4 regions of the Actinomadura sp. NPDC049753 genome follow, and region 1 is predicted to be linked to each of the others. Evidence: riboswitches for the same ligand, from Rfam matches in the RefSeq annotation. Region 1 holds a riboswitch; each other region holds the start of a gene.

Region 1 (7,499 bases):
GGCGGCGGCGATGGCACGGGCCCGGAACGGCCTGCTGGGCCTCGCCTGCACGGGGGAGCGCCCGGGGCGGCTGGTCGGCTGGCTGAACGAGCTGATCGGCGGCATGGACCCGCCGGCGACGGGCACCGCCATCGTCGCCCACTACGACCCGTCCCGGCACGTCCTGGAGTGGACGTGCGCGGGCCATCCGCCGCCGATCCTGGTCCGGGACGGGCGGGCGACCCCGATGGAGGTCGTCCGCGACCCGATGCTCGGCGCCATGCCCGGGTGGGAGTACACGACGATCACCACCGGGCTCGAGCCGGGCGACATGCTCTTCCTCTACACCGACGGCCTGGTGGAGCGCCGGGACGCGGACCTGGACGAGCGGATCGTCCGCCTGACCCGCATCCTGCGCGACTCCTCCACGCGTCCCGACCGGGTGCTGGACGAGGTGCTGGCGCGGATGGAGCACGACCGGGCGGCGGACGACACCACGCTCTTCGCCCTTTACGTGGAGTGACCGCCCGGGCCTCGCGGTGACGAATGGCACGCCTGACCAGCGAAGATCGCCTGGTGTGACGTGCGCCTCACTCAGCGGGACGCCCGGGTGGCAGGCGGGCCGGACGGAGAACGCCGGACGCCCCCTATTCGATCTTCTTTACCTTTTCCCGAAGGCCCGGTAAGGGCGGCGGGCAAGGGGTTGGGCGCGCTTCGACAAAGATCGGGAAGAGGCGGCGCAGCCCCGGTGTTGGGAGTCTCTTGAGAGGGCTTTGAGCAGGCAAGACTTTACTTTATGCCTGGTTTGCTTTTCTTGAGAAGGTTGGTACCTTCGATCCCGAATCACGCAGCGCGTCCCATGCGTTGCCACCGGCCGCACCATGCGCGGCCGAGGATCGCGGAGCGGTATCCGCACGCGATGCGCGCCAATCGACGCGCGCCCCCTCATCAAGATCTGCCAGAGAGACATCCGTATACCTGCACCGCTCCCGCGGTGCGAGGCCGAGTCCGTCCGGTCGGTGACCGGAGCGGAGCCGGGGACCCACGTTTCTGGGGTGAATCGGCGCGCCCGAGAGTCGCGCCGTAGGGCTGCTTCCATGCCCGAATCCGTCAGCTAACCCGGTAGGCGCCATGGAAGACAAGGAGATTCCCTGCATGTCCGGTCTTTTTGATCGACTTTCGCTCAACCGCCTCACCCCCGAGGACAAGGCCGTCGGCGTCGCCGTCGGCGCGGTCCTGGCGGGCGCGGTCGGGCTCTCGGTTATCAACCCCCTCGCCGGCGGCCGCGCGGTCGCCGACACCTCCTCCCAGGCGGCGGTGGTCGCCCAGCAGGGCACCGCCGCTCACCAGTCCTCCCAGGCCAAGACGGTGAAGGCCGACAAGGCCGTCGCCGAGGCGCGGCGCGAGGGCTTCAAGGTCCCCCCGCACGCGGTCAAGCCCGCCGAAGTGATCAAGCTGGCCGAGAAGCAGGTCGGCGTCCACGAGGGCAAGGGCGGCCAGACCAAGTACCACAAGTGGTACGTCTCGACTCCGCAGGCGAAGGCCACCGCCAAGCGCGACGGCGGCTTCTCGGTCAAGGAGTACAACGGCGCCCAGTGGTGCAACATGTTCGTCTCCTGGCTCGGCGCCCAGACCGGCGTCAAGAACATGGGCTGGGACGCCTACACCGTCCAGCACGCCAGCTGGTTCAAGCAGACCGACCGCTGGGGCCACAAGGCCAAGCCGGGCGCCGTGGTGTTCTTCGACTGGCAGGACGGGTCCAAGGCCAGCATCGGTGACATCGACCACGTCGGCATCGTCGTCAAGGACAACGGCGACGGCAGCATCACCACCATCGAGGGCAACACCGACAACGCGGTGCAGAAGAAGGTCCGCGAGAAGTCGCAGGTCGTCGGCTACGGCTACCCCGACTACGCACGCTGATCCGACGCGGCCCGAGAAGGCGCACGCTTCGCGAAGGCGCCCGGCCTCCAGGCCGGGCGCCTTCTGGCGTTCCGGGTGTTGTGCCCAGAGCCTCCGGTGACGGCGGGTAATGCTAAGCGTTGACAGCCTTTGATCCCTCTTGGACCTCAGTGCGGAGTTCCTGGAAAGGAATCCAGCACGCCGGAGTCTGCGGAGGGGGATGCCCATGGCGGTGCGCCCGGATGTCAGCGTGGTGGTGATCGCCTACAACGACGCGCGGAGGCTTCCGCGGGCGGTGGCCTCGACGCTGGCGCAGTCGCTGGGCGGCGTCGAGACGTTGATCGTCGACGACGCGAGCACCGACGGGACGGGCGAGGCCGCCGACCGGCTCGCCGCCGCCCATCCGGGGCGGGTCCGGACCGTCCACCTGCCGACCAACTCCGGCGGCTGCGGCCGCCCCCGCAACACCGGGATCGAGGAGTCCACCGGCCGCTACGTGATGTTCCTCGACAGCGACGACCTGCTGGACCGGCACGCCTGCCTCAACCTCCTCGCCGCCGCCGAGGACACCGGCGCCGACATGGTCTCGGGGCTCTGCGACCGAATCTTCCTCGACCTGCCCGAGGGGGCCAAGGGGCGGATCCGCCCCTGGTACCCGTGGCTCTACCGGCACAGCGCCGTCTACGGGTCGCTCAGCGAGAACCCCGATCTCCTCTACGACACGCTCTCGACCAACAAGGCCTACCGGCGCGGCTTCCTGGAGGAGCACGGCCTGCGGTTCGTCGAGCGGCTGCACTACGAGGACCTGCTGTTCACCGCCGAGGCCTACCTGGAGGCGGGGCGGACCGCCCTGATCCCGCACCGCGTCTACAACTGGCTGGTCAAGGAGCGGACGCGGGCGCCGTCGATCTCCAACCGGCGCGCCGACCTGGCCAACTTCGCCGACCGGCTGGAGATCCACCGCCGCATCGACATGCTCTTCGCGCTGCGCGGCGCCTACGACCTGCAGCGGGCCAAGGACGTCAAGTTCGTCAACCACGACCTGGTGCTGTACCTGCGCGACCTGCGCGACCGCGACCCCGCCCACCAGGCGCGCTTCCTCGACCTGGCCGCCGCCTACCTGGCCGAGCTGGACCCGCGGGTCTTCGAGCAGGCCAACCCGCTGCCCGCGATCGCCGCGCACCTGATCCGCGAGGGCGACCACGCGGGCGCGCTCGCCGCCGCCGAGTACGACCCCGTGAAGCGTCCCGAGCTGCGCGCCCGCCTGGTGGAGCGGGACGGGCGCGTCTACTGGGGCGCCGGGCGCCCGCGCGGCACGCTCGGCCGCCGCGTCCGGGACGTCACGTCCTTCGGCTTCCATGTGCGGCCCCTCCGGGAGCTGCGCCCGGCGAACACCGTGACGCGGCTGGAGACGCGCGGCGGCCGCGTGCTCATGGCCGGCTACGTGCTGAACCCGCTGGGGCGGATCCCTCGGGGAGCGGAGCTGGCCGGGACGCTGGAGTTCCGCGACCGGCGCGGCCGCTCGCGGAAGGGGCGGGTCCGCGCGTCCGTCCGGCACGAGGGCGACCGGCTCACCTGGCGCGCCGAGTTCGACCCCGTCCGCAGGATCCGTCCCTTCGGGTTCATCGACCCCGTCTGGGACGTGCGGCTGCGCATCCGGGTGGACGGCGAGGAGGTGGTCACCCGGCTCGGCGAGGGGCGCGGGTCGCCGTCGCTCGGCGGCGTCTCGCTGCCCGTCCGGCCGCGGCTGACGCGGTTCGCGGGGGACCGGCTCCGCTCGTACGTCACCGAGGGCGGGCATCTGGCGTTCGCCCTGGAGACGGGGAGCCCGTGGGCGCGGCTCACCCGCGCCGCCGCGCGCCGCGCCGCCCTGTCGCGCCCGGCACGCCTGGCCCGCCACCGGGCCCGGGGGCTGGACCGGGCGGTGCGCCGGACCCTGACCGGCCGGAACACCAAGATCATCGTGTTCAACCGGGTGCTGAGCCGGCTGCCCGTCCGGGCCGGCCTGGCGGTCTTCGAGAGCCAGCTCGGCCGCCACTACTCCGACAACCCGAAGTACATCTACCGGGAACTGCGCAGGTCGGGCCGCCCGGTGACGGCGGTGTGGTCGTACGCCTCGTCCCCCAAGGGGTTCCCGGACGACGCCCGGCTCGTCAAGCGCGGATCGTGGGCGTACTTCCTGGCGCTCGCGCGGGCCCAGTTCTGGATCGACAACCAGGGCTTCCCGGACCGGCTGCGCAAGCGTCCCGAGACCACCTACATCCAGACCTGGCACGGGTCGGCGTTCAAGCTGATGGGGCTGGACCAGCCGCGGCTGAAGTCGGGCCCCGCGGGCGACCAGGCGCGGCTGCGGCGGATGGTGGAGCGCTTCGACTGCTTCCTGGTGCGTTCCGGGCACGACACCGAGACGCTCTGCAGCGGCCTCGGCGTGTGCGCCGAGCTGCTCCCGGTGGGCTATCCCCGCAACGACCCCCTGGTCAACGGGGTGGACGGCGACCCGGAGCTGGCCGCCGAGGTCGCGGCCCTGCGTGACTCGCTCGGCCTGGACGACGGGCGCCGCGCCGTCCTGTACGCGCCCACGTACGTCACCGGGCCGAAGGGGCGTCCCGTCCGGCTCCAGGACCCGCCTGTGGATCCGGCGGTGTTCGCGCGAGAACTGGGGGAGGAGTGCGTCCTGCTCGTGCGGCCCCACTACCTGTGCCGGGCGAACGTGCCGCCGGGCGCCCGCGCCGTCATGCGGGACGTCGGCGCGGTGCCCGACGTGACGCCGCTCCTGATGCTGGCGGACGCCCTCGTCACCGACCACTCCTCGATCATGTTCGACTTCGCCCTGCTCGACCGGCCGATCGTGCTGCACCTCCCGGACGGCAGGGACCTCGCCACCGGCTACTTCGACCTGGAGCGGCACGCCCCCGGGCCGATCACCCGGACCGAGGACGAGCTCGTCGCCGCGCTCGCCGGCCTGGACGCGGCCGGGGCCGAGCACGCCGGGCGGCGCCGCGCGTTCGCCGCGCGCTTCGGCGAGCACGAACGCGGCACCGCCGCGCGGACGGTGGTGGACCGCTACTTCCCGGCAGCGCCGAGCAGGAGGGGGAAACGCCATGGCCGTGCCGCGTGACGTCTTCATCGTGTGCAACAACGCCGACGAGATGGGCGGCCTCCAGCGGTGGGCGCACCACCTGGCGCGGCTGCTGGCCGGGCGCGGCGACCGCGTCACCCTCGTCGGGATCACGCGGGGGCCGGAGCCGTACCACCACGGCCGCGACGGCTCCTACGCCGTCGAGGTGCTGCACGGGGAGTGGGGCCCGCCCGCCCTGGCCTGGCGCCCGCGGAAGGCGCTGCAGCGGCTCGACCCCGCGGCGCGGGCCCGCGACCTGTGGCGGACGGCCGCCCAGCGGCGCGGCGCGGCGCGCCTGTCGGAGCTGTTCGCCGCCGCGCGGCCGGGGGCGGTCGTCATCGTGGCGCAGGTGTGGGCGATGGAGTGGGTGCGGCTCGCCGACACCTCCGGGCTGCGCGTCGTGGGCATGAGCCACGAGTCCTACCAGGCGACCCGCGCGTCGTCGCGGTACCGGCGGGTCAAGGAGCTCTACGCCCGCGCGGACCGGATGCTGGTGCTCACCGCCGAGGACGCCGACGCCTGGGCAAGGGACGGCATGACCAACGTGGACCACATCCCGAACGCGCTGCACGTCACGCCCGGCGTGCATCCCACGCTCGAGCTGCCGGTCGTCGCCTCCGTCGGCCGCCTGGCCTACGAGAAGGGCGTGGACCTGCTCCTGGAGGCGTGGGAGCGCGTCGCCGGACGCCATCCGGGCTGGCGGCTGCACGTCTACGGCGGCGGCCCGGACGAGGAGGACCTGCGGGCGCGGGCGGACGCCGCCGGGCTGTCCGGCTCCGTCGAGTTCCGGGGCGTGGTCTCCGACGTCGAGGAGGCGCTCGTCGAGGCGTCGGTGTTCGCGCTGCCCTCGCGGGCCGAGGGCTTCCCGATGTCGATGCTGGAGGCCATGGCGTACGGGCTGCCCACGGTGGCGTTCGACTGCGCGCCGGGCGTCCGGGCGCTGGTCGAGGACGGCCGGGACGGCCTGCTGGCCCCGCCGGGCGACGTCACCGCGTTCGCCGCCGGGCTCGGCCGGCTCATCGAGGAACCGGAGCTGCGCCGCGCTCTCGGGGCCGGCGCCCGCGCGTCGGTGTCGCGGTTCCGCCCGGACGCCGTCCTCGCCAGGTGGGACCGCCTGTTCGACCTGCTCCACCGCGGGCGCGCGGCCGCCGCGCCTGGACGCGCTCGCCTCGCTGCGCTGAGCGCCGGCGAGGGCGTCCCCGGCCGGGGTGCGGACGTACAGGACGCGGCGGCTCACCGTGCGCGTCCGCCCGGATGCGGACCGCCGGTCTCGACGCATCCTCAACGGGCCAACCATGTCTCCTGCGCGACAGGTCGGCGCATGGCGGCCCCCCATGACTGGGAATGATGCAGGCGCCCTCGCTCGTCGAAATTTCGCTCGCCCGGCTCTGAAATCGAACATATGATCGAGCGAGCGAGACGCGCAGGGACCGGCCCGGGTCGCCCGCCGGGCCGGTCGGACCTTCGACGTAAGGCGGACATGCCGATGGCGTTCTCCCCCGACGTGCTCCCAGCCGCCGTCCAAGCGATCAGCAGCGCCCCCTCCCGCCAGCATCCCGTCATCATGATCACTTGCGCCCCCGACGGGCGGCCCCGGGTCTGCGTGCCGGACTGGGGGGATCTCCGCGTCCTCGACGACCGGCGCCTGCGCGTCGCGGTCTGGCCGTCCGACCCCACCGCGGCCGACCTGGACCGCGGCACGCCCGTCCTGTTGATCGTCACGGCCCTGTCCGACGTCTACCTGGTTCACGCCACGCCCGGCCGCCTGGAGAACGCCGCCATGGTGTGGGCCCACTACGAACTCACGATCACCTCGGCGCGCCTCGCCGACCGAGGCACCGCGCCGCGCCTGCCCCGGGACGCCGAGGACACCACGGAGTACCTGACACAACGCCCCCCGAGGCGGGCCAGAACCCACCACCGCCACCCCGCCCAGCGCTCCCCCTGGGCCCGCCCTCCGGAACCCGAAGGAAAGGCAGACCACCGCCGCACCGAACGCGCCCGTCCCTGACCGGACGAGAGCCGGCGGCCGCCGCGCCGCGCCGCGGCCGGGTCAGGTGAGGTTGGAGGGGCGGGATTCCCAGTAGGGGGCGCGGAGTTGGCGTTTCAGGGTTTTGCCTGAGGGGTTGCGCGGAATTTCCGCGAGCCGGTCGAAGCCTCTGGGGGTCTTGTAGGCGGCCAGGTGCTCCCGGCAGAAGTCGCGGAGTTCGTCGTCCGTCGCGGCGGCGTCCGGCGCCGGGACGATGGCGGCGTGTACGGACTCGCCCCACTCGTCGGACGGGACGCCGAACACGGCCGCGTCGGCCACCGCCGGGTGGGCGGTGAGGACGGCCTCGATCTCGGCCGGGTAGATGTTCATCCCGCCCGAGATGATCATGTCGGTGCGGCGGTCGCAGATGTAGTAGAAGCCCTCCTCGTCGCGGTAGGCGATGTCGCCGACGGTCAGCCAGTCGCCCCGGCCGGCGTCCCGGAACTTGCCCTCCGCCTTGTAGTAGGCGTT
Region 2 (7,499 bases), on a different contig from region 1:
GGCCGCTGCGCGGTCTGCGGGCAGGTCTACTGGCGCGGGGCGCACGGCGACCACCTGGAGGAGATCGTCCGCGACGCGACGCGGCTGGTCGACTCCCTCAGGCGGAACGGAACCGGACGGACCGGCGCCGCGGTCTGATCACGAACACGGAGAGGAGCTGGTCGCGATCGATCTCGTGGTGGTGGGGGCGGCGATCCTCGCGGAGGGGCGGCTGCTGGCCGCCCAGCGCGCCGAGCCGCCGCACATGGCGGGCGGCTGGGAGCTTCCCGGCGGCAAGGTCGACCCCGGAGAGTCGGACGAGGACGCCCTGGTGCGCGAGTGCCACGAGGAACTCGCCGTGAAAGTCCGCCTGGGCCGCCGAGTGGGCGGCGACTGGCGCCTCAGCGAACGCGCCGTCCTCCGCGTCTGGACGGCCGAGCTAGCGGAAGGCGAGCCGCAAGCCCTGGAGCACCTGGAACTCCGCTGGCTGGCACCCTCAGAGCTCCACGACGTCGACTGGCTCCCCGGCGACCGCCCGGTAGTAGACCTCCTGGCCACCGAAGGCCTCACCTAGCCAACCCGGGCTCGGGCCACCGTCCCCAGCGACCAGCTCGGAGCGAAGCGCAGAGCGTGCCGACCTCCGACGATCGCCCGCACTGCCCCCGACGGAGGCCCTCAGAAAGCGACGGTGGACCGCCGGAGTGTCCACGCACTCGCGGGCCCCTGCGCAGCACCTACTGCCGCGCCGCCCAAGCCCGCCCGCACGCCCGCAGCAACGACGTGGGAAGCGCCTCTAGCCGACGGCAGAAGCCCTCCACTGCGACAACCTCAGCCATCACAGCAACCCCGCAACGTCCTGAGGGCACGAGGAGGAAGCACGTCGATACGACGACAGAACCGTCCAGTGCGACAACCTCAGCCCCCGCCGCAACCCCGCCGCGACCTCAAGGTTGCGATCGCGTCCGAAGGCAGGTTCGAGCTTGCGAGAACCTGATCGCGCAGCGAGCCGCCAGGCGAGACGGAGCGATGCCAGCGATCGCCCCGCTTTTTTCGACGATGGAGGGCCGCCAGGCCCGAAGGAGGAGAAAGAAGCTAAGAAATACGGTTCGCGCCTGCGAAGTCGGAGCGGTCGGAGAGCTTGGAGATCTTGACCACGTCGCCGGTCTGGGGGGCGTGGAGGTACTTGCCGTCACTCAGGTAGATGCCCATGTGGTGCAGGTTGCTGCCGAAGTACACCAGGTCGCCGGAGCGGAGGGCGCCGCGGGAGACCTTCGTTCCCATGGCGAACAGGTCGCCGGTGTAGTGCGGGAGGCCGGGCTTGCCGACCTGGGCGTAGGCCCAGACGACGAGGCCTGAGCAGTCGAAGCTGCTCGGTCCGGCGGCGGCCCACACGTACGGGGAGCCGAGCTTGGTGAGCGCCTTGCGGGCCATCTTGGCGGGCAGGTCGGAGCCCTTCACGGTGGCGCTGAGGCCGGTGCGCGGGTCGCTCGCGTGGGTGGTGGTCAGCTTGTCGAGGCGCTTCATCACCTCGGAGACCTTGGCCTTGGCGGCCTCGCGCGCCTGCTTGGCGTCGTCCCAGGCCTTCTTGACCTGGGCGGTCTTCGCCTTGGCGGTGCGCTCCGCGGCGTCGGCCTGGTCGATCTGCTTCTTCAGGGCGAGGACGGCGGTGGCCTGGCTCTGCGCCAGGTAGGCGCGGTCGGACAGCCCCTCGGCGGAGGCGCCGGAGCCGAAGAGGACGTCGGGGCCGCCGGCCATGTAGTTCGCGGCGGCCAGGCTGCCGAGCTTCTGGCGGGCGGGCTCGGCGAGGGCGCGCAGCCGCTCGGCCTCCCGGGTGGCGTCCCGCTCGGCCTTGCGGGCCTTGTTGAACTCGACGCGGGCCTTGTTGAACTTCTCCGTGAGGATCTCGGCCTCTTCGTTGAGCGCGTCGAGGCTCTTGCGCAGGCCCTTCTCCGTCGTCGGCGTGGGGCTCGGCGCCGAGGGCGCGGAGGCTGGCCGGAACGGCTGGGCGGCGTGGGCGAGGTCCGGCGCGGTGGCGCCGAGGCCGATCAGGAGCAGGGTGGCGGTGGCGGTGGGCAGAACGCGACGCCGCCGGGGGGAATCCGGAGCCAAGCCGGTGTTCTCCTCTCCTCGTACGCCTACCGGGTTAGCTGACGGGTTCGGGCCAGGAGTCGCCCTACGACGAGCGTCGATTCACCCCGAGGGTGGTGGGTCCCCGGTTCTCCCGCGGGAGATTCGGCGTTCCGGCCGCAGTCCCCTGGGGGCGGGACTCCGGACGACCGGATCTCGGGCAGATTACAAAGGATGCGCAAAGTTGGCCAATCGAGGTCCGTGTGAGCGGTGGGGCGAACGACTCGGAGTGGGTGGTACGCACGGCCAAGTAGAATGGGTACGGCCGCACGTCTGCGGCGACTCCCGAACTCTCACGCAAGGCGAACCCGCATGCCCATCTCCACGCGCGACGACCTCCGTAACGTCGCGATCGTCGCCCACGTCGACCATGGCAAGACGACGCTGGTCGACGCCATGCTCTGGCAGTCCGGGGCCTTCCGCGAGAACCAGGACGTCGACGACCGCGTGCTCGACTCCAACGACCTGGAGCGCGAGAAGGGGATCACGATCCTCGCGAAGAACACCGCGGTCCTGCACAACGGTCTGACGATCAACATCATCGACACCCCGGGGCACGCCGACTTCGGCGGCGAGGTCGAGCGCGGCCTGTCCATGGTGGACGGCGTCGTCCTGCTGGTCGACGCCAGCGAGGGCCCGCTCCCGCAGACCCGCTTCGTGCTGCGCAAGGCGCTCGCCGCGCGGCTGCCGGTGATCCTGGTCGTGAACAAGACCGACCGCCCCGACGCGCGCATCGACGAGGTCGTGGACGAGACCTACGAGCTGTTCATGGACCTCGACGCCGACGAGGAGCAGATCGACTTCCCGATCGTGTACGCGTCCGGCCGCGCCGGGCGGGCCTCGCTCGACAAGCCCGCCGACGGCGCCATGCCCGGCAGCGACGACCTGGAGCCGCTGTTCAAGGTCATCACCGAGACGATCCCCGCGCCGTCCTACGACCCCGACGCGCCGCTCCAGGCGCACGTGACGAACCTGGACGCGTCCAGCTACCTCGGCCGGATCGCGCTGTGCCGGGTGCACGCCGGCACGATCAAGAAGGGCCAGCAGGTCGCCTGGTGCCGGCATGACGGCAGCGTCGACCGGGTGAAGATCACCGAGCTGATGATGACGGAGGCGCTCACCCGCAAGCCCGCGGACGAGGCCGGGCCCGGCGACATCATCGCCATCGCCGGCATCCCCGACATCATGATCGGCGACACCATCGCCGACCCGGACGACCCGCGCCCGCTGCCGCTGATCACGGTGGACGAGCCCGCGATCTCCATGACGATCGGCACCAACACCGGGCCGATGGCGGGCCGCGAGAAGGGCACCAAGGTCACCGCCCGGATGGTCAAGGACCGGCTCGACCGCGAGCTCGTCGGCAACGTGTCGATCCGGGTGCTGCCGACCGAGCGCCCCGACGCCTGGGAGGTGCAGGGCCGCGGAGAGCTGGCCCTGGCGATCCTGGTCGAGAACATGCGCCGCGAGGGTTACGAGCTGACCGTCGGCAAGCCGCAGGTCGTCACGCGTGAGATCGACGGCAAGAAGCACGAGCCGGTCGAGCGGCTCACCGTCGACATCCCCGAGGAGCACCTCGGCGCCGTCACGCAGCTGATGGCGGTCCGCAAGGGCCGCATGGAGCACATGACCAACCACGGGACGGGCTGGATCCGGATGGAGTTCCTCGTCCCGGCCCGCGGCCTGATCGGGTTCCGCACCGAGTTCATGACCGAGACGCGCGGCACCGGCATGGCGCACCACGTCTTCGAGGACTACGAGCCCTGGTTCGGCGAGCTGCGCACCCGTCCGTCCGGCTCGCTCGTGGCCGACCGGGCCGGCGCCGCCACCGCCTACGCGATCACGAACCTCCAGGAGCGCGGGACGTTCTTCGTCGGCCCGACCACCGAGGTGTACGAGGGCATGATCGTCGGGGAGAACTCCCGCGCCGACGACATGGACGTCAACATCACCAAGGAGAAGAAGCTCACGAACATGCGGTCGTCCACCGGCGACGAGCTGGAGCGGCTCACCCCGCCCCGCGTCCTGTCGCTGGAGGAGGCCCTGGAGTTCTGCCGCGAGGACGAGTGCGTCGAGGTCACCCCGACCGCCGTCCGCATCCGCAAGGTGGTGCTGGACGCCAAGGAGCGCGAGCGCACGCGGGCCCGCACCAAGCGCGCCGGCTGAGCACCGAAGCCGAAAGGGGCGGCCCCGCGGTTCCGAGAACCGCGGGGCCGCCCCTTTCGTACGTGCCGCTCAGCTCAGCTGGACGGTGCCCGTGACGTCGGCGGCCAGGCGGAGCTGGTCGCCGTCGCGGAGCGGGGCGTCCACGCCGCGGGGGAGCCGCTCGCCGTTGACGAACGTCCCGTTGGTGGAGCCTTCGTCGCGCACCCAGGCCGTCCCGGACGGGTCGAGCCACACCGTCGAGTGGCGCCGCGACACGTTGTCGTACTGCGTGAACGTGGCCGCCACCGGCGACTGGCCCGCGTCCCGGCCGAGCACCAGGTGCTGGCCGACCGAGACCTTGAGCTCGCCCGTGGGGAACTGGACGCGCAGGACGGGCGTGCCCTTCTGCGGCAGCGGGCGCAGGCACGAGTCGCACTGCGCGGCGCCCGGGTTGGTCAGCACCGCCTCGCAGTACGGGCACATGAACGCCGTGCTGTCGGGTGCGGACGCCCGCTGCTGGCCCTGGTTGTGCTCGTGCGGCAGCAGCGTCGCCTCGCGGCCGTGCGGCAGTTGCGGCGACTGGCCTCCGTGCTGCGGCTGACCCCCGTGCGGAGGCTGGCCTCCGTGCTGAGGCTGCCCGTACTGGGGCTGCCCGTGCTGAGGCTGCCCGTGCTGAGGCTGCCCGTACTGGTGATCGGCCGGACCGGGCTGCGGTGCGCCGTACTGGTCCTGCGGTGCGCCGTACTGGTCCTGTGGGGCGCCGTACTGCTGCTGCGGCTGGTACTGGTCCTGCGGCTGCGGCGCGCCCCACTGGTCCTGGGGCTGCTGCGGCGCGCCCCACGGGTCAGCGGGGGGCTGCTGCTGTTGCGGCTGCCCGTACTGCTGCTGGCCGTGCTGGGGCTGGCCCTGCTGCGGCTGCCCGTACTGGGGCTGCCCCTGCTGGCCCTGACCGTGCTGCCCCTGACCGTGCTGGTCATGGGACTGCTGGGGCATGGGCGGACCCCATGCGTCCGGCTGCTGCTGCTGCGGCTGTGGCGCGCCCCATTGGTCCTGGGGCTGCTGCGGCGCGCCCCACGGGTCAGCGGGGGGCTGCTGCTGTTGCGGCTGCCCGTACTGCTGCTGGCCGTGCTGGGGCTGGCCGTACTGCGGCTGCCCGTGCTGGGGCTGGCCGTGCTGGCCCTGCCCGTGCTGAGGCTGCCCGTACTGGTGGTCGGCCGGGCCAGGCTGCGGGGCGCCGTACTGCTGGCCCCCCTGCTGCGGCCCCGGCGGCGGGGGTATCCGCTGCGGTTCGTACCCGCCCGGGCCCTGCTGGTGAGCGCCGCCACCGGCGCGCGCCAGGTTGGCCCCGCAGCTCATGCAGAGCAGATCGCCCGGCTGGAACGGTTCGTCGCAGACCGGACAGTTCAAGGTCGCCATGACACATCCCCCGAGCGCACCCCGGCGCGGTCGAGCCGCGACGTGAGGTGCTCCATGTCACCTCTTCGCGGGATCCCGATGTAGTACACCCGCTTTCCCTCCGGCCCTTCGTCCACGGACACCTGTACTCGGGGCCCTCTTCCTTCAGTGTCACCAATCGCTTCAGTGTCACCGACGCCGGCCACTGCCCCGTACCGCTCGCGTCCCAGAGGGGACACCGGCACGACGCGCTGGTTGGCCGACCCCCTCCAGAGTAGGGAGCCGTCCCCGGGGTGTCGCCCCCCAGGGTTGAGCCGGTCGACGTACGGCCCCGTGACCACGGCGTCACACATGTCCACGATCTCGCGCGTCACAGCGGCGCGCGAGAGCCGAGAGTAGACATATCCGCTGTAAACCAATATGTCCAACGCAATCGTCTCACGGTCGCGGGTCTCCCGCCACGCGCGGATCCCCCGCACCAGGGCCGCCAGCGCGGCCGGCTGCTGGAAGGGTTCGCCGCCCGAGATGGTCACCCCATCGACCGGTTCGGGAAGGGACGCGAGCCATCCTAGGACCGCTTCGACGGGGATGGCCCGGCCCGGGTCGGCGTCCCACGTGTCGCGGGAGAGGCAGCCGTTGCAGTGCAGCGTGCAGCCCTGCGTCCAGATGCCGGCCCGCGTCCCGGGACCGAGTGTGGTCACCGGGTAGTGCGCCTTGGCGAGCAGGAGAGTCTCGCCGGCGCCGTCTCCGGCCCCGGGGGGACGGCCCGCGCTCACTGGAGGTCCAGGTGCACGATGCTGCCCTCGCGCCGGATCCCCGTGACGGTGACCTTCTCGTCCGGGACGAGCTCCCGGTCGAAGAGCGCGCGCGCCAGCGGGTTGACGAAGTGCGACTCCAGCGCCATGCCGATGCCGCGCCCGCCCTTGGCGAGCTCCTCCGTGCACCACTCGCGGAGCGTCTGGAGCGCGTCCCCCTTCACGGCGAGGACGAGCCGGTGCTCCTCGGTCACCCGCCGGCAGATGTTCGCGAACTGCAGGTCGAAGATCTTGTGCGCGGCCTCGCCGGAGATGAAGTCGAACACCACGATGTTGTCGCCGAACCGGTTCAGCAGCTCCGGCCGGTTCAGCACCGCCGTGAAGTGGTCGGCGACGGCGCCCTTGATGCGCTGCTCGACCTGCTCGTAGGACATCCCGGGTGTGATGTTCTGCACACGGTCCGGGGCCCCGTACGCGGCCCCGTCGCGGGTCGTGAGGTCGCGTCCCGGCACGAACATCCCGAGGTTGGAGGTGAAGATGAGGATCGACTCGGAGAAGTGCACGGTGTTGCCGCGCCCGTCGGTGAGCCGCCCGTCCTCCAGGATCTGCAGGAACTTGTCCAGGATCCGCGGGTGCGCCTTCTCGATCTCGTCGAAGAGGATCACCCGGAACGGGTCCTCCCGGACGGCGTTGGTGAGCTCGCCGCCGGCCTCGTGCCCCACGTACCCGGGCGGCGACCCGATCAGCCGGTCGCCGGAGCCCTCGCCGGAGAACTCGCTCATGTCGAAGCGCAGGTAGGCCGACTCGTCGCCGAACACCAGCTCGGTGATGGCCTTGGCCAGCTCCGTCTTGCCGGTGCCGGTCGGTCCCGCGAAGAACAGCACCCCGCGCGGGCGGCTCCCGGACCTGGTCGCCTGCGCGCCCGACAGCCCGAGCACCGCCCGCTTGAGGATGTCCAGCGTCTTCGTGACCGCCTGCGGCTGCCCGATCACCCGCTCGGGGACGCGCTTCTCGCCCTCCAGCACCCGGCGCCGCAGGTGCCCGCGGCTCCACGGGTTGTCGAGCACGCCCAGCTTGTAGGTGCGGACCGCGTCCGGC
Region 3 (7,499 bases), on a different contig from region 1:
TCCTGGGCGGCCGGTTTTAGCAGCGCCTCACATCTCCCCCGGACGTGACAGACCCCGCTCTCGCCCGAGGACGGGAGCGGGGTCTGTGGTGAGGCTAGGAGGGGGTCACCTGGACGGACTGATCAGCCGAGGGGCTTCGGGGCGCCCTTCTTGCCGGCGCCGTGGCCCCAGGACAGGATCTCGTACTTGACGCCCTTCAGGTGGCCCGCCGAGGTACCCGTGTTGTACTTGCTCTTCGGCTTCTTGCCGTCGACCAGGTGGCGGAAGGTGTAGGTGTCGAGGTCGAGCATCACGCCGCGGTGCGACGGCTCGCCCGGCCCGCGGTCCCCGACGAAGCCGGTGACGCTGCGCCCCTTGTAGGTGACCTTCACCTTGGTGTGCAGAGGCCAGCTCGGGCTGGCGAACAGGCCCTTCTGCATCGGCTTGCCGCCCGCCGGGGCGCCCGTGTCGCCGTTCACGCCCGAGCCGTCGTCCCAGAAGTAGGACGCGGTGGTGCTGCCCGCCAGGACGGCGTGGCGCTTCGGAGCGACCTTGCCGGCGGTGTGGCGGGGGACCTTCGCGTCGCGCTTCCCGGTGACCTTCTTCCCGGTGACCTTCTTCCCGGCCACCTGCTGCTCGATCACCTGCTGCCCGGTGACCTGATGGCCGGTGACCTGCCGCCCCGTGGCCTTGTGCCCGGTGACCTGCTGCCCCATGGCCTTCTGCCCGGTGACCTGCTGCGCGGTGACCTTGTGCGCCGTCGGCTCGTCCGCCGCGGCCTCATGGGCGGTCCCGGCCGCCACGCCCGCGACCAGCATGCCCGCGAGGGCGGTACCGATGAGGGCCTTGTCGAGGACTCGCTGCTGCATGTTCATCCTTTGCTCGGTGGTCCGGGCGCCGGGTCACGCCTTCGGCGTAAGGCCCGCCGTTCGGGCATGACGGATCCGGCGCACGGCACGTGGGCGTGCTCGCGACGTGGGTGTGATTGCGCGGGGGAGGGAGAAGGGGGGAAGCACCACTGGACGGTGCGGGGCGAGGGGCCGCTGAGCGGCCCCGGCTTACCGGTACTGGGGGTAGCCGTAGCCGGCGACGGTGGACGTGTCGCGGACCTTCTTCTTCACCGCGTCACCGGTGTTGCCCTCGATGGTGTTGATGGTGCCGTCGTGGTTGTCCTTGACGACGATTCCGACGTGCTCGACACCCTTGATGCCGCCGCCGTTCCAGGCGAAGAAGACCACGGCGCCGGGCTTCGGGGTCTGGCCGAAGCGGCCGGTCTTCTTGAACCACTTGGCGTGGCTGACGGTGTAGGCGTCGGCGCCCATGCCCTTGGTGCCGGTGTGCTGGCCCAGCCAGGACACGAACATGTCGCACCAAGACTGGCCCTTGTAGACCGAGGCGCTCTTGGAACCGATGCGGTGGGCGTTCTGCTCGCCCAGGGGCGAGCCGACGTACCAGTCGTTGAACTTGCTGTTGCCCGAGGCGTCCTCGTGGGTGCCGACCTGCGTGCGGGCGAGCTTGATGACGTCCTGCGCGGAGGCGCCGGCGTTGGCGCTCTGGCCTGCGGTCTTGGCGCCGTTGGTGCCGGCCTGGGGCGCGGCGGCGACCTGCACGGTGTTCGCGGGCTTGGTGTCCGCCTGGGCGGACGGGGCCAGGGAGGCGAGGCCGAACGCGCTCGCCAGGGAGAGGACGGCTCCGGCGGCGACGCGGGTGCCCATGCGCTTGGTCAGGTCGAAGGTACGAGCGGTCATGCGAAGGTTCTCCTGAGGTCTTCCAGTCCGCCTACCGGGTTAGCTGTCGGGTTCGGGCATGGAAGTAGCCCTACCGCGGCCCCGCGCATGGCGGGAGTGCGGATTCACCCCGGTGTTTCGGTGGGTCCCCGGCTCCGCTGGCCGTGATCGGCGCTCTGCGGACTCGGCGGCGGACGTGCCTTGATCGGCCGTCCTGATGATCAGGGACTCGACGCGCCCTTCATGATCTGGTCGGGCGCTCCGGACGGGCTTCCCCGTCGGTCACACACCCACAACAGGTTCAAGCGGGCCCATATTTCGTCAAGCACACCCCAAAGACCCTGCTGACCTGTAAAGCCTCCCCAAAACTCCCTCAACGTAGGGGCTGCGGTCCAGTCAAACCGAACCAAGATTTTTTGTCCGCCCCTCCCCCCAGAGGAAGACGATCACACCCGAGCGCTCCCCCGTTGCCTTTAATTCGTGTGTATTACATGGCCAGTCGCCTTGAAGGTACGGATCTGAGCTGACCGAGCGCCGACCGCCGAGCGCGGAGGCAGATCACGGAACTCTTCCACCTCATAGTCGCGCCGGAGCAGAACTCGGGTGAGCGTTCCTGCTGGAGCGTCGGCGCGGCGAGTCGGCCCTCATCAACTCACTCCTCAGCGTGGCGAGCGACACGGCTCCGACGAGGACCGTCCCGTCCGGAAACCGGAAGACCGGCACTCGCGGGTCGGACGCGCGAGCGGATCGCGCCGGTTCCGCGCGGGGCCGCTCGCCGTCTTTCCCGCCGTCCCACCTGACGCCGGCCGCGGACGCCAAGCCCCGCAGCACGTTCGCGTCGCCGAGGTCCAGACCGTCACTGAAGTAGGCGCGGTACAGGCGGGCGGTCATGTCCTCGGCGGCGCCGTGCGCGGCCGCCAGCGCGATGAGCCGGTGGGCGTCGGCGGTGGGGGCGGGCACGATCCGGTCAAGGTTCACCGCCAGGCCGTCGGCCGCCGCCGCCCGCGCAACCTGCTCGACCCGCGCGGCGGGCACGAGATGGAGATGTCCACGGCTCGGCGGCGGTTCCTCTGGCGAGACCGCGGTCCGGTACGGCCTGAAGACGACCTCCAGTTCGCCGCCACCCGCACGGTGCTCCTCGGCGGCCCGCTGGAAGCGGACGTAGCCGAGCGCCGACCAGACGCAGGCGATGTCGTGGGTGAACTCAACTTTCATGGGTTCGTCCTTCAATGGCGGCACGGATCGTTCCGTGCCGCCTCAGCATGCCCGCCGCCGTTCCCCTCGTCAATACGGAACGTTCCGTGCCGCCTGAAGGCTATGCTGTCCTCATGTCACCCAGACGTCCTGAGCGCCGAAGTGAAGAGGCCGCCAACGCCGTCATCAAGGCCGCCATGGACCTCTGCGAGGAGGTCGGGTACCGCAAGGTCAGCATCGAGGGCATCGCCGCCCGCGCCGGCGTCGGAAAGAACACGATCTACCGCTGGTGGCCGTCCAAGGCCGCCGTGCTGCTGGACGGCCTCCTGTCCACATGGAAGATGGACGCGACCTTCCCCGACACCGGGGACTTCGTCGCAGATATCAAGGCACAGATGGCGGCGGCCTCTCGCATCCTCGGCGACCCGCACGTCTTCCCGCACTACCGCGCACTGATCGGCGAAGCCCAACACGACCCGGACCTCCACCAGGCCTTGTGGGACAACTTCATCGGTCACCTGGCGGGCGCCGCCGCCGAACGCATCCGGGCAGCGCAGCGCAAAGGCCAGGTCCGTTCCGACGCCGACCCGGTCCTCGTCACCGAACTGCTCTACGGCGCCGCCTACTACCGGCGGCTGCTCACCCCCCGCATGGCCGACGCCGAGCACATCAGCGCCATCGTCGACCTCGCAATGACCGGCCTCGCCCCATCGGCCGGCACACCCGCTCAGTAGCAGGCCCCATTAGTTCCGGCCGCCCTCGCACATGCCGCCTGCGCAGGCGCTCACGGTTTGTGCGCGGTGGTGAGGAAGTCCAGGACGAGGGGGCTGGCGTGGGTGCGGTACTCCTCGAAGTAGGCATGCCGCGCATCGGGGATCAGGTGTAGCCGGGCGTCGGGGATGCGGTCAGCGAGCAGGGGTGCGTTGGCGGTGGGGTTGAGCAAATCGTCGCTTCCGTGGACGACCAGGGTGGGGGCGCTGATGTCCGGCAGGAGGTCCCAGGCGTTGTGCCGGTTGCTCGCCACGAGGTGGCGGCGCCGGGCATGGGCAGGCATGCGAGGGTCGCCGAGGGTGTGGTGCGGGCCGGGATGGGAGGCCAGCCATCGAGGGGTGTACATCAGCTCCAGCAGGGCCTGCCGCGCGGCTTCGGGCTGAGGTTGCGCCAAGGCTCGGCGGACGTCGTTACCGCGTTCGACGCTGTGCGGGCCACCCGGTGAAGTGCAGCCGAGAACCAGAGCTCCAACCCGGTGCGGATGGCGGGCCGCGATCTGCTGGGCCACTCGTCCGCCCATGGACGTGCCGTAGACGTCCGCCCGGTCGATGCCGAGTTCGTCGAGGACGGCGATCACGTCCTGGGCGAACTGTTCGGTGCTGTAGGGGCTGTCGGGCTTGTCGCTGTCACCCGTGCCGCGATAGTCGAGCGTGAGGGTGCTGCGAGCGGGATGGAAGTCGGCACGAACCGCATCCCACCAGTGGTGGTCGTTGGCCTGGCCCGCCAGCAGGACCAGCGGCGCCCCCTGGCCCTGGAGCTGGTAGGCGATGCGGGTTCCGTCCGGTGCCATGGCGTACGTCATCGACTCCCTCACTCCCGTGCCGTCAGGCAGAGTACCCGCGTGCCCCGGACGGTGGTCATGCTGAGTCCCGCGGGTGGTTGAGCGGGCTCACCTCATGGGCGTGAATTCGGGCAAAGTGAGGGCCGAATGGGCAGGTCGTCCGCCTGCGGCGGGCATGGCGCTGAGTCCGCGCAGCCTCTCGTTCCGCTCGTCCAGGGCCTGGGCGGTGGTCGGGAACAGTGCGGCACCGCCCTCCCCGACCAGCCCCTGGTTCAGAGTCACGAACTCACGGGTGTCGCGTTCGTAAGCGGCGAAGCCCGCGGCGTGGTCCCGATCGGCCAGGGAACCGGCGAGCATGTACGCGCCGACGAGCGCGAGGCTGGTGCCCTGCCCGGTCAGGAAAGAGGGTGCGTATGCGGCGTCTCCGACCAGCGCGCCCCTGCCGCTGGACCAGCGGGGCATCCGGATCTGGCCGACTCCGTCGAAGAACAGGTCGTCCGCGTCGCCCATCGCGGCCAGCATGCCCGGGACCTCCCATCCCGCGTCGGCGAAGACCGCGGCGACCAGTTCCCGTTGGGCGTCCGGGTCCGTCAACGCGCCGGACGGCGGTTCCGGCCGAGCGAAGTTCAGGAACGCGTGCACTTCGTCGTCGTCCCCCACGGCGTAGAGCGCCGCGGCCCTGCCCGGCGTATTCCACATGACGGTCTCGTGGGAGAGCCCGAAAGTGTTGCGCATGGTGAACACGGCGAAGCAGTAGCCGAGGTACCGGTGGAACCGTTCTTCGGGGCCGAACAGCACCTCCCGGGTGCGCGAGTGCGTGCCGTCCGCACCGAACACCATGTCGAACGTACGCGTGCCGCCCCCGCGGAAAGTGACGTCGACTCCGGGGCCGGACTGATCGAGGCTGTCGATGGAGTCGTCGAACACGAACTCCACGTCGTCACGGACCGCCGTGTACAGAGCGTCGGTCAGATCACCGCGCCGCACCTCCAGGTCCCGTTCCGCGACGCCGCCGGTGACGGTGTGCGGGTCGATTGAGGCCACCTCGCCGCCGTCCCCGTCGAGGAAGGTCAGCCGCCGCGAGTCGACGTGCGCGTCCCGCAGGCGCGGCAGGATCCCCATCCGCCGGACGACCTCCAGTGCGGTGCCGCGCACGTCGACGGGATAGCCGCCGCTGCGAAGCATGCCCGCCTTCTCCACCACCGTGACGGCGTGGCCGTGGCGGTTCAGCCAGAACGCGAGGGCGGGCCCCGCGATGCCGCCCCCCGAGATCAGGACCTTGCGCTTCGGCGCGGTACGGGCGCCCGTCATCAGGTCAGAACGGTTCATGCCTTGGTTCCTTTGCTCATGGTGCGGACGGCGAACAGGGACAGCGCCGTGACGGCGCCGGCGATGGCGAAGCCGATGACGAAGGCCGATTCGGCCGGGACGTCCGACCCGGAAGGGGTTCCGGCGGTGAGGAAGGCGCCGCTGACCTGGGCGCCCGCGGCGAAGCCGATCACGCGCGTCACCAGGACCAGGCTGGTGGCCGTTCCGGTGTCGCCGTGCTCGACGGAGGTGGCCGTCCGGACGACCATCGCCGTGATGCAGACGCCGCTGGCCAGGGCGATCAGCGCCTTGCCCACGACGAGGTGCCAGACCTCGGTGTGCAGGAGCGCCAGGCCGACCAGCGTGGCCGCCATGACGCCGATTCCGGCGGTGACCACCGCACCCGCGCCGAAGCGCCGCACCGCGACCCCGCCGAGCGGCCCGCTGATCGCCGCCGTGACGGCGCCGGGCAGCAGGTACCGCCCGATGTCGGTGGAGCCGGCCCCGAAGCCGTACCCGTCGCCGGCGACCGCGAGCAGTTGCGGAACGAGGTACATCGACACCGCCGTGCCCACGCAGACGGCGAACGTGATCACGTACGAGCTCCATATCGGAGGCTTCGCGAGCAGGCGCAGATCGACCATCGGTGAGGCCGTACGACGCTCGACGGCCGTCCATCCGGCAATGAAGGCGGCGAGGACCAGGACGAGCGCGCCGAGCGCGAGCGGCCGCGAGCCGACGTCGGGCGCCACCGAGAGCCCGAGCATGAGCGTCAGCAGGACGCCGCTCAGCAGGACCAGGCCGGGCCAGTCGATCCGGGCGCCCGGACGGGCCGGCGGGTCGTCCGGCATCAGCAGGTGGACGAACAGGGTCGCCACGACGATCGCGAACGTCGGTATCGCGAACATCCAGTGCCGGGACAGCCCTTCCGCGATGGGCCCGGCGACCAGCGTCCCGAGCATGCCGCCGCCCACGAACAGCCCGCTGACCACCCCGATGGCCACCTGCGACTCCCCCGCCGGGAGGTGCTTGCGCACCAGGATGAACGAGAGCGGCATCGCGCCGACCATCGCGCCCTGCAGTACCTGCCCGAGCAGCAGCACCGGCAGGTTCGGCGCCAGCGAGGACACCAGGCCACCGGCCGCGACCACCGCCATCAGCCGGATCATGACGCGCTTGCCGCCGTGGCGGTCACCGAGACTGCCCGCGACGGGCGCGACGAGAGCACCGGTGATGAGCATCGCGATGCTGAGCAGCGCCCCTTGGGCAGGGCTCATCGACAGTTCGCGCTGCAGCAGCGGGAGCGTCGGCGCCACCACCGATTCCAGGGTGCCGGTGGCGGCCGCCAGCATGCCGAGGGCCCAGACGGGGGTCTTTCGTATGCGGACTGGGGGAACGGGGGGAGCCAGGGTTGCGGGCATGGATGTCCATACCTCCTTCGTCGTCGGGAAAGGTCGTTCGGGGCGGGAGCCGGGCGATGCGGCTCCCGCCCGCATGTGCGCTACGGCCGGCGGCGCACTGCAGGAAGGTGGGCTTGCGCGACCCGGACGGGTTCATGACCGGGGTGAACTTGCCGTACGGGGAGGGCGAGATCGACGCCCGCGAGAGCGTGCACGGAGCCCGCGCCGCGACCGCGCCGCCGCCGGACACCGCGCAGTTCGACCGCGAGACCGGGTGCGGAGGCCCGGGCCTCCGGCCTCTCGTCCGCCTTCCGCTTGCCTCTGCGTAGCCGCATCATC
Region 4 (7,499 bases), on a different contig from region 1:
CGGTCCTCGCCGCGGCCGCCCCCGGCGGCCGGGGCGACGGCGGCGAGCGCGGCGATCTGGCCGAGGCTCTGCCCGGGGCCGGCGAGCGCGGAGGCGACGGTCGCGTCGGCGGGGACGAGCGCGACGACCCGCCGCGCCCACCCCGTGCCGACCACGGACGTCACGGCCGGGACGGCCGCGTCCAGCCGCCGGGCGATGCCGTCGAGGCCGGCGCCGTCGCCGATGACCAGGCTCGTGCGGCCCCTGACCACCGTCTGGGGGCCGCAGTCCCAGATGTCGGTGTCGTCGGCGAGGCCGCGGGACGTCCCGTCGCCGACGATCGTCCACGCCCCGCCCCGCGGGGCCAGCGTGAGGTAGCGGGTGCGGGCCACGTCGCTCCGGTCGAAGCCGCGCAGCCTGTAGCGCGCCTCGACGCGGACGACGGCGGTCTCGCCGTCCACGGCCTCGGTGCCGACGACGCGCTCCCGCCAGCCTTCCAGGGGAAGCTTCCGGAGGTTCCCGTACATGCGTGACTGGGTGTCCTGGAAGGCGGCGGGGGCGTTGCCCACCGTGGCGAGGAACGCCATGCGGTCGCCTTCGCGGACGGCGTCGGCGCGATTGGCGAGGACGGCGGCGGCCATGGAGGGGCTGAACGTCCCGGCGGACGGGGAGCCGGGCGCGCCGGCGTCCGCCGCCCCGCCGCCGGAGCGCGAGCCGGCCAGGCCGGCCCCTCCGGCGAGGAGGACGGCGAACCCGCCCGCGCCGAGGGCGAGAACCCGGCGCCGCGTCACGGGGGCTTCCTGCCCGGGGCCTTCCTCCATGGGCGCGATCCTATGCAGGGCGCGGGGCGGGGGGTGCCGTCACGACCGGTAGTCCGGGTAGCCGTAGCCGACGACGACGTCTGTGGAACGTTCCTTTATCCGGACGGCGTTGTCGGTGTTGCCCTCGACGGTCTCGATCGTGCCGTCGTCGACCTTCTTGACCACCATGCCGACGTGCTCGATGTCGTCGACGGACTCGCCGCCGTCCCACGCGAAGAAGACGATCGCGCCGGGCTTCGGCTCGGTGCCCCAGCGGCCGTGCTCCTGGAACCAGCGGGCGTGGGCGACCGTCCAGGCGTCGCTGCCGACCTGGTCGCTGAAGCCGATCTGCTCGCCCACCCAGGAGACGAACATGTCGCACCAGTTCGCGTCGCCGTAGCCGCTGAGGGAGCCGCCGTCGCGCGCGAGGGTCTCCTGTGCGCGGGACGTGGCCATGTACCACTCCTGGAACTTGGTCTCGCCGCCGCCGTCCTCCTCGACGCCCACCTGCGAGCGGGCGAGCTCGATGGCCTGCGCGGCGGTGGGGCGCGGCTTCGCGGCGGTCTTCGCGGCGGCCTTTCCGGAGGTCTTCGCCTTCGGCTGCTCGGGCCGGTCCTTCTTCGCCGGGGCCTTCGAACCGGCGGTCCCTGACTCGTGCTCGGACGTGCGCCCGGACGGGCCGCCGTGCGCCGTCAGGCCGGGGGCCAGGTCGGCCGCGGCGGCGGACCTCGCCGGGGTGGAACCGAACGGCAGGACCGACGCCTGCGCGGTGGCGGCGGCGGTGCCGAGCACGGCGGCGCCGACGATCACGCCGCCGGTCGTCCGCCAAGTGAGGGACAGGGGGTTCGGCTTGCGATGCCTGCCGGGGGTCTTCTTGCAGTGCGCGCGTGGCACGGGGGGATCTCCTCGACTTCCATGCCGCCTACCGGGTTAGCTGACGGGTTCGGGCGTGGAAGCCGCCCTACGGCCCGCGAAGGCAGGCCGATTCACCCCGAAAAGGACGCAGTGGGTCCCCGGTTCCACGGCGGCCGCGCATGCGGGGGCACGGCGGTCCGCGGATTCGGCGGTGACGTGCCCGGGGGGCGGGCACGCCGGTTCTGATGGGGAATCTCGGCGGGCGCGTGAGCGCCCGCCGAGTGAAAGGGGGGTGGGGGCGCGGCCGCGTGGCGGCCACGCCCCAGGTAACGCTGCGGGATTCACTCCTTCTCTTCCAGACGCCTACCGGGTTAGCTGACGGGTTCGGGCGTGGAAGTGGCCCTACGGCGGCTCTCACCGGACTGCCGGGAGAGACGCGCCGATTCACCCCGGGTGCCGGAATGCCCGTCCGGAGAGGTTCTCCGGACTCCGGCGCAGATGGGTCCCCGGTTCCGCGCTGAGGCGGATTCGGCGCTGCCGCTGCGATCCTGGGGGCGAGATGGGGCCCGGCGCGGGACCTGTCTCCCGCGTGCGAACGAGCGGCGCCTTGTGTTGTGGCGGACGGCGGCCCGTCTCCGGGGACCGTCCGGGGCCTGCCCCGTGTAGGTCACCGCGGCTGCGCGCTCAGCGCCATGCACGCTGCGGCGTGCGCACGGTGGGACGGGGTCGGCCGGGTCTGCGTCGAGACCGTGCGGCGCCTTCGGGCGCCGCGGGACGGCACGTGGGGCGTGCCGCCTTGGGGGAGCGGCGCGTGGCTCGCGCCGCCGTCACGCGGGTGCTGGATGCGCCGCGTGGGGCCGGGGCGCCGGGTGGGCGCCGCGGGTCCACGGCGTCTGGAGGGCGCCGTGAGTGGTGCAAAGGTACCAAAACCCCAAAAGAAGGCAAACCCCCCCAAAATCAACAACGGACCAGGTCAAGCCTGGTCCGTTGTCGATGGAGGCCCGATGCCGCCCGTGGGGCGGGGGTTCTGGGCGGTGCGTCAGGGACGTCCGGCGCCGTAGTAGTTGCTCAGGTAGTAGCCGGAGGTGATGTCGCTGATCTTGACGACGTCGCCGGTGTGCGGGGCGTGGATCATCTTGCCGCCGCCCACGTAGAGGCCGACGTGGCCGAGGTTGCTGAAGAACACCAGGTCGCCCGGCTGCAGGTTGCTCTTGGCCACCCGCTTGGTCGCGGCGTACTGGGAGTTGGTGGTGCGGGTGATGCCGACGCCCGCGGCGGCCCAGGACTTCATGGTCAGGCCGGAGCAGTCGTAGGAGCTCGGGCCCTCGGCGCCGTAGGAGTAGGGCTTGCCGAGCTGGGCGTAGGCGAAGTCGAGCGCCGCGCGGGCCGGGCCGCTGGCCGGGCCGTTGTAGGTGCCGCCGGTGGGGCCGCCGCCGCCCGGGCGGGAGGGCGTGCTGCCGCCGCCGAGCCGACGCACGAGCGCCTTCTGCTTCTGCACCTGCTTGTCGAGGTCCTGCTTCTGCTTCTTCAGCTCGTCCTGCTTCGACTTCACCTCGTCGTAAGCGGCCTTCGCCTGGGACTGCTCGCGGCGGAGCCGCTGGGCGGTCGCGAGGAACTGGGTGAGCTGGGAGCTGCGCTCGTGCGACAGGTGCGAGAAGACGGCGGCCTGGTCGAGGATCGACTGCGGGTCGTTGCTGCCGACGAAGCCGGTGACGTCGGTCGAGTCACCGTTCTTGTAGGCGGTGGCCGCCATCTGCGCGATCTTGGAGCGCTGCTCCTCGAAGCTGGCCTGCTCCTGCTTGCTCGCCTTGGTCGCGGCGTCGAACTTCTTCTTGGCGACCTTGAGCTTCTCGCGGTTCTGGTTGAACTGCTCGACCTTCTGGTCCATCTTCTCGTTGAGCTTGTCGAGCGTCTTCTGGGCCTGCGCCCGGGTCGGCTTGGGCTCGGCGTGCGCCACCACCGGGGAGCAGGTCAGGGAGACCGCCACGGTCAGTCCGGCGACGGCCGCCAGGCGACGGGAGACGCCTGTGCCCGCAGAGCCCGCCCTGCGGCCAGGCCGCTGCGCCGGTGCCCCGATGTGATCATTGGCCACGGTCGGTTTCGCCCCTCTCGTCCACGACGTCAGCGGACGACATTAGCGACGGGCAACAGCCGTCACAACCGATTCATCACTCTTTGATTGACATCTCTCGATATCATCCACTTTTAGTGACGTCATGATCACATACCGCGAGGACTGCCTTATCGGAGCCTTATGGGCGTCTTAGGAGCGGCCCAGCCTGCGCAGTAGCAGGGAGGACGGGCAGGGGCGCGCATTGGCGCGCCGCGCGGCGTCGGCGACCTCCCGGTCGGACGACACCACGACCACCGAGCGGCCCGGCGGCTCGGCCCGCACGAGCTCGCCGATCAGCTCGTCCGCCGTCTGGCCCGGGTGGCTGAACCGCACCCGCACCCCGCGCGGCGCCGCGATGGCGACCGGCGCGTCCAGCTCCGCCCCGTCGAACACGCACGTCACCTCGGCGCGCGTCTGCGCGGCGAGCCCGCCGAGCCCCGACAGCAGCCGGCTGCGCTGGTCGGCCAGCGGCAGTTCCCCGTACCCGGTCTTGGTGACGTTGTAGCCGTCCACCACCAGGTGCACCTGCGGAAGCGTCAGCAGCCGGTCCAGTAGCTGCGGGTCGCTGTCGGACAGGGCCCGGCCGGGCAGCGAGCGGTGCGCCAGCCGGTCCGGCTCCAACCCGCCGACCGCGTCGGCGGGACGGCCGATGGTGGAGGGCAGGGCCAGCTCCCGGCGGACGCCCTGCGCCGCGTCCACCAGCGCGTCCAGCAGCATCCGCAGGCGCACGTCGTCGACGTTGCGCCCCTCCCGCGCGGCCCGCTTGGCGGTCTCCGCCGCCTCCTCCGCCCGCGCGGCCCGGGCGCGCAGCCTGCGCAGCTCCTTCTCCGACGCGGCGGTCGACTCGCGCGCGGCGGCGAGCTCGCGGTCGGCCTCCTCCGCGACCGCGTGGGCGCGCTCCTCCGCGGCCCGGAACCGGGTGCGCGCGTCGTGCAGCTTGCGGCGCAGCTCCGCGACCTCGGCCTTGGTCTCGCGCAGCTCGGCGCGCAGCTTGGCCAGCTCGGCGCCGCGGGCGTCGCGGGTCGCGGCGAGCTCGGCCTTCAGCGCGGCGACGCGGCGCTCGGCCTCCTGCTCCTCGGACGCGCTCGCCGAACGCGCCAGCTCCTCGCGCGCGGACTCCACCAGCCCGGTCCAGCCCGCCGGGCGCAGCAGGTAGGCCAGCACCGCGACGCGCACCGGGTCGGCCGCGGGCGGGACGTTCCCGCCCTCGACCGCCTCCACCAGGTCGGCCTGCGCCTCCCGGAGCGGAGCGGCGACCCGGCTCCGGAACTCCCCGTCCTTCTCCAGCACCGCCGCGATGTGCTGGCCCGCGAGCCTGGCGCGCTTGCGGCGCTCGAACCGCGCGAACCGGCGCAGCGGCACGGGGATCTCGTCGGAGGGCAGGGACCCGATCAGGTCGGCGGCGGCCTCCACCACGCCCTGCCGCACCGCCTCGGGCAGCGGGCGGGCCGCCTTCTCCGCGGGCTCCCCGTCGCCGGGGGTCGCTTCGGGACCGCTGTCGATGATCCCGCTCCTTCCGGGCTGCGCCGCCGGTGGGCTGTGTGTTCCCGAGCGCGGTACGCCCTAACCGGGGCGAACGTGCGATCGGACGGATCGCGCCCGGCCCTCGGCGGGATGCCTCCCGCCCGTCCTCACGGCCCCCGCCCGGCGGGACGTCCCGGCGCCCCCCAACCCTAGCGGCACGAAGTTCTGTCGGTGGGGTCCTCTACGGTCGCGCTCATGACGGCTGCGCACGGTGTCCAAGGGCGCGGAGCCCAGGGGCACGGGGCCCCGGGGCACGGCGTCCAGGGGCACGGCGTCCAGGGCACCCTGGACGACCTCGGCACCCCCCTCCGCGACGTCACCTTCGTGGTGGTCGACCTGGAGACCACCGGCGGCTCGGCGGCCGACTCGGCCATCACCGAGATCGGCGCGGTGAAGGTGCGCGGCGGACAGGAGCTCGGCGAGCTCGGCACGCTCGTCGACCCGGGCGGCCCCGTCCCGCCGTTCATCACCGCGCTCACCGGCATCACCACGGCCATGGTGACGGCCGCGCCGCGGATCGAGTCGGTGCTGCCGGCGTTCCTGGAGTTCGCGCGCGGCTGCGTCCTCGTCGCGCACAACGCCTCGTTCGACATCGGCTTCCTCAAGGCCGCGTGCGCCGCGAACGGCTACGCCTGGCCCGCGTTCGCCGTCGTCGACACCGTCGACCTGGCGCGGCGCGTGCTGTCCCGCGACGAGGTGCCCAACTGCAAGCTCGGCACGCTGGCCCGCTTCTTCCGGACGTCCAACGAGCCGACGCACCGGGCCCTCGCCGACGCCCGCGCCACCGTGGAGGTGCTGCACGGCCTCATCGAGCGGCTCGGCTCGTTCGGCGTCACCTCGCTGGAGGAGATGCGCGGCTTCGCCAAGGCCCCCACCCCCGAGCAGCGCCGCAAGCGGCACCTCGCCGACGACGTCCCCTCCACCCCCGGCGTCTACCTGTTCGAGGACCACGCCGGCGAGGTGCTCTACGTGGGCAAGAGCGGCGACCTGCGCTCGCGCGTGCGCAGCTACTTCACCGGCTCGGAGACACGCCGGCGCGTCCGGGAGATGGTCGGCCTCGCCGAGAACGTCCGCACCATCGTGTGCGCCACGGGGCTGGAGGCCGAGGTCCGCGAGCTGCGGCTGATCGCCGAGCACAAGCCGCGCTACAACCGCCGCTCGAAGTTCCCCGAGCGGGCGATCTGGCTGAAGCTGACCGTGGAGCCGTTCCCGCGGCTGTCCATCGTGCGGGAGTGCCGGGCCGACGGCGCCCGCTACCTCGGGCCGATCTCCTCGCGGCGGCAGGCCGAGGAGGCCCGCGCCGCGCTGCACGAGGCCGTTCCGCTGCGGCAGTGCACCCAGCGGCTGACCCTGCGGCTGGTGGAGAGCGGCAAGGCGCGTTCGTGCGCCCTCGCCGAACTGGGCCGCTGCGGCTCGCCCTGCGACGGGCGCGAGTCCGCCGACGCCTACGCCGTCCACACCGGGACGGCCCGCTCCATCATGGAGGGCGACGTGCGGCCCGTCGTGGCCGCCGCGCAGGTCCGCATCGACCGGCTGGCCTCCGAGCTGCGCTACGAGGAGGCCGCCGCCCAGCGCGACCGGCTCGCGGCGTTCGTCCGGGCCGCCGCGCGCGGGCAGCGTCTGGCGGCGCTGGCCCGGCTGCCGCAGCTGGTGGCCGCCCGACCCGCCTTCGACGGCGGATGGGAGCTGTCGGTCGTGCGCTACGGCCGGCTCGCCGCCGCCGGGACCGTCCCGCCGAACGCCCGGCCCCGGCCCTACGTCGACGCGCTCATCGCGACGGCCGAGACGGTGTTCCCGCCCTCCGGAGAGGCGCCCGGCGGCGTCGCGCTCGGCGCGCCCGCCTCGCAGGGCGCGACCGCCGAGGAGATGGAGTGCGTCCTGCGCTGGCTCGACCTGCCCGGCGTCCGCCTGGTCGAGGTCGACGGCCCGTGGACGTGCCCGCTGCACGGCGCCGAGGGGCTGCGCGAGTGGATCGACAAGGCCTACGACCGGAGCTACGAGCGGCCCGACGGTGCCCGTCGCGGGCCCGGCCGCCCACTAAGGTGACGGTGTACACCCGGCAACCGGAGGACGACCCCGCATGGCACTGCCTCTCTACGACAGTCAGCCTGCGCGGCGCGTCCCCTGGGTGACGTACCTGCTGATCGCCGTCAACGTGGTGGTCTTCCTCATCACCCCGATGTCGAACTTCGCCGCCTGGTACGGCAAGGGCTCGGTCCGCGAGTGCA

The links. Region 1 has a riboswitch for cyclic di-AMP ahead of AB0K37_RS01095 (CHAP domain-containing protein). Riboswitches for the same ligand answer to the same signal wherever they lie in the genome.
Region 2: another riboswitch for cyclic di-AMP. It lies ahead of AB0K37_RS33595 (NlpC/P60 family protein); the one in region 1 lies ahead of AB0K37_RS01095 (CHAP domain-containing protein).
Region 3: another riboswitch for cyclic di-AMP. It lies ahead of AB0K37_RS06355 (CHAP domain-containing protein); the one in region 1 lies ahead of AB0K37_RS01095 (CHAP domain-containing protein).
Region 4: another riboswitch for cyclic di-AMP. It lies ahead of AB0K37_RS24405 (CHAP domain-containing protein); the one in region 1 lies ahead of AB0K37_RS01095 (CHAP domain-containing protein).

Annotation. Positions count from the first base shown of each region.
Region 1 covers NZ_JBFARL010000002.1:76,984-84,482, reverse strand. Annotated here, with positions in the region: gene AB0K37_RS01100 (SpoIIE family protein phosphatase) at 1-502, shown strand, start outside; cyclic di-AMP (ydaO/yuaA leader) riboswitch at 970-1,123, shown strand; gene AB0K37_RS01095 (CHAP domain-containing protein) at 1,135-1,902, shown strand; gene AB0K37_RS01090 (CDP-glycerol glycerophosphotransferase family protein) at 2,108-4,999, shown strand; gene AB0K37_RS01085 (glycosyltransferase) at 4,983-6,347, shown strand; gene AB0K37_RS01080 (hypothetical protein) at 6,486-7,010, shown strand; gene AB0K37_RS01075 (AMP-binding protein) at 7,053-7,499, opposite strand, start outside.
Region 2 covers NZ_JBFARL010000194.1:5,027-12,525, forward strand. Annotated here, with positions in the region: gene AB0K37_RS33585 (Mut7-C RNAse domain-containing protein) at 1-138, shown strand, start outside; gene AB0K37_RS33590 ((deoxy)nucleoside triphosphate pyrophosphohydrolase) at 167-553, shown strand; gene AB0K37_RS33595 (NlpC/P60 family protein) at 1,072-2,088, opposite strand; cyclic di-AMP (ydaO/yuaA leader) riboswitch at 2,096-2,227, opposite strand; gene typA (translational GTPase TypA) at 2,419-4,272, shown strand; gene AB0K37_RS33605 (FHA domain-containing protein) at 4,342-4,734, opposite strand; gene AB0K37_RS33610 (hypothetical protein) at 4,786-5,751, shown strand; gene AB0K37_RS33615 (4Fe-4S single cluster domain-containing protein) at 5,655-6,422, opposite strand; gene AB0K37_RS33620 (AAA family ATPase) at 6,419-7,499, opposite strand, start outside.
Region 3 covers NZ_JBFARL010000014.1:38,624-46,122, forward strand. Annotated here, with positions in the region: gene AB0K37_RS06350 (hypothetical protein) at 123-848, opposite strand; gene AB0K37_RS06355 (CHAP domain-containing protein) at 1,038-1,727, opposite strand; cyclic di-AMP (ydaO/yuaA leader) riboswitch at 1,742-1,890, opposite strand; gene AB0K37_RS06360 (DsbA family protein) at 2,283-2,921, opposite strand; gene AB0K37_RS06365 (TetR/AcrR family transcriptional regulator) at 3,035-3,634, shown strand; gene AB0K37_RS06370 (alpha/beta hydrolase) at 3,685-4,461, opposite strand; gene AB0K37_RS06375 (FAD-dependent monooxygenase) at 4,561-5,781, opposite strand; gene AB0K37_RS06380 (MFS transporter) at 5,778-7,181, opposite strand; gene AB0K37_RS06385 (hypothetical protein) at 7,295-7,489, shown strand.
Region 4 covers NZ_JBFARL010000101.1:16,797-24,295, forward strand. Annotated here, with positions in the region: gene AB0K37_RS24400 (hypothetical protein) at 1-800, opposite strand, end outside; gene AB0K37_RS24405 (CHAP domain-containing protein) at 840-1,673, opposite strand; cyclic di-AMP (ydaO/yuaA leader) riboswitch at 1,683-1,855, opposite strand; cyclic di-AMP (ydaO/yuaA leader) riboswitch at 1,980-2,178, opposite strand; gene AB0K37_RS24410 (NlpC/P60 family protein) at 2,674-3,621, opposite strand; gene AB0K37_RS24415 (NYN domain-containing protein) at 3,898-5,175, opposite strand; gene AB0K37_RS24420 (DEDD exonuclease domain-containing protein) at 5,467-7,317, shown strand; gene AB0K37_RS24425 (rhomboid family intramembrane serine protease) at 7,352-7,499, shown strand, end outside.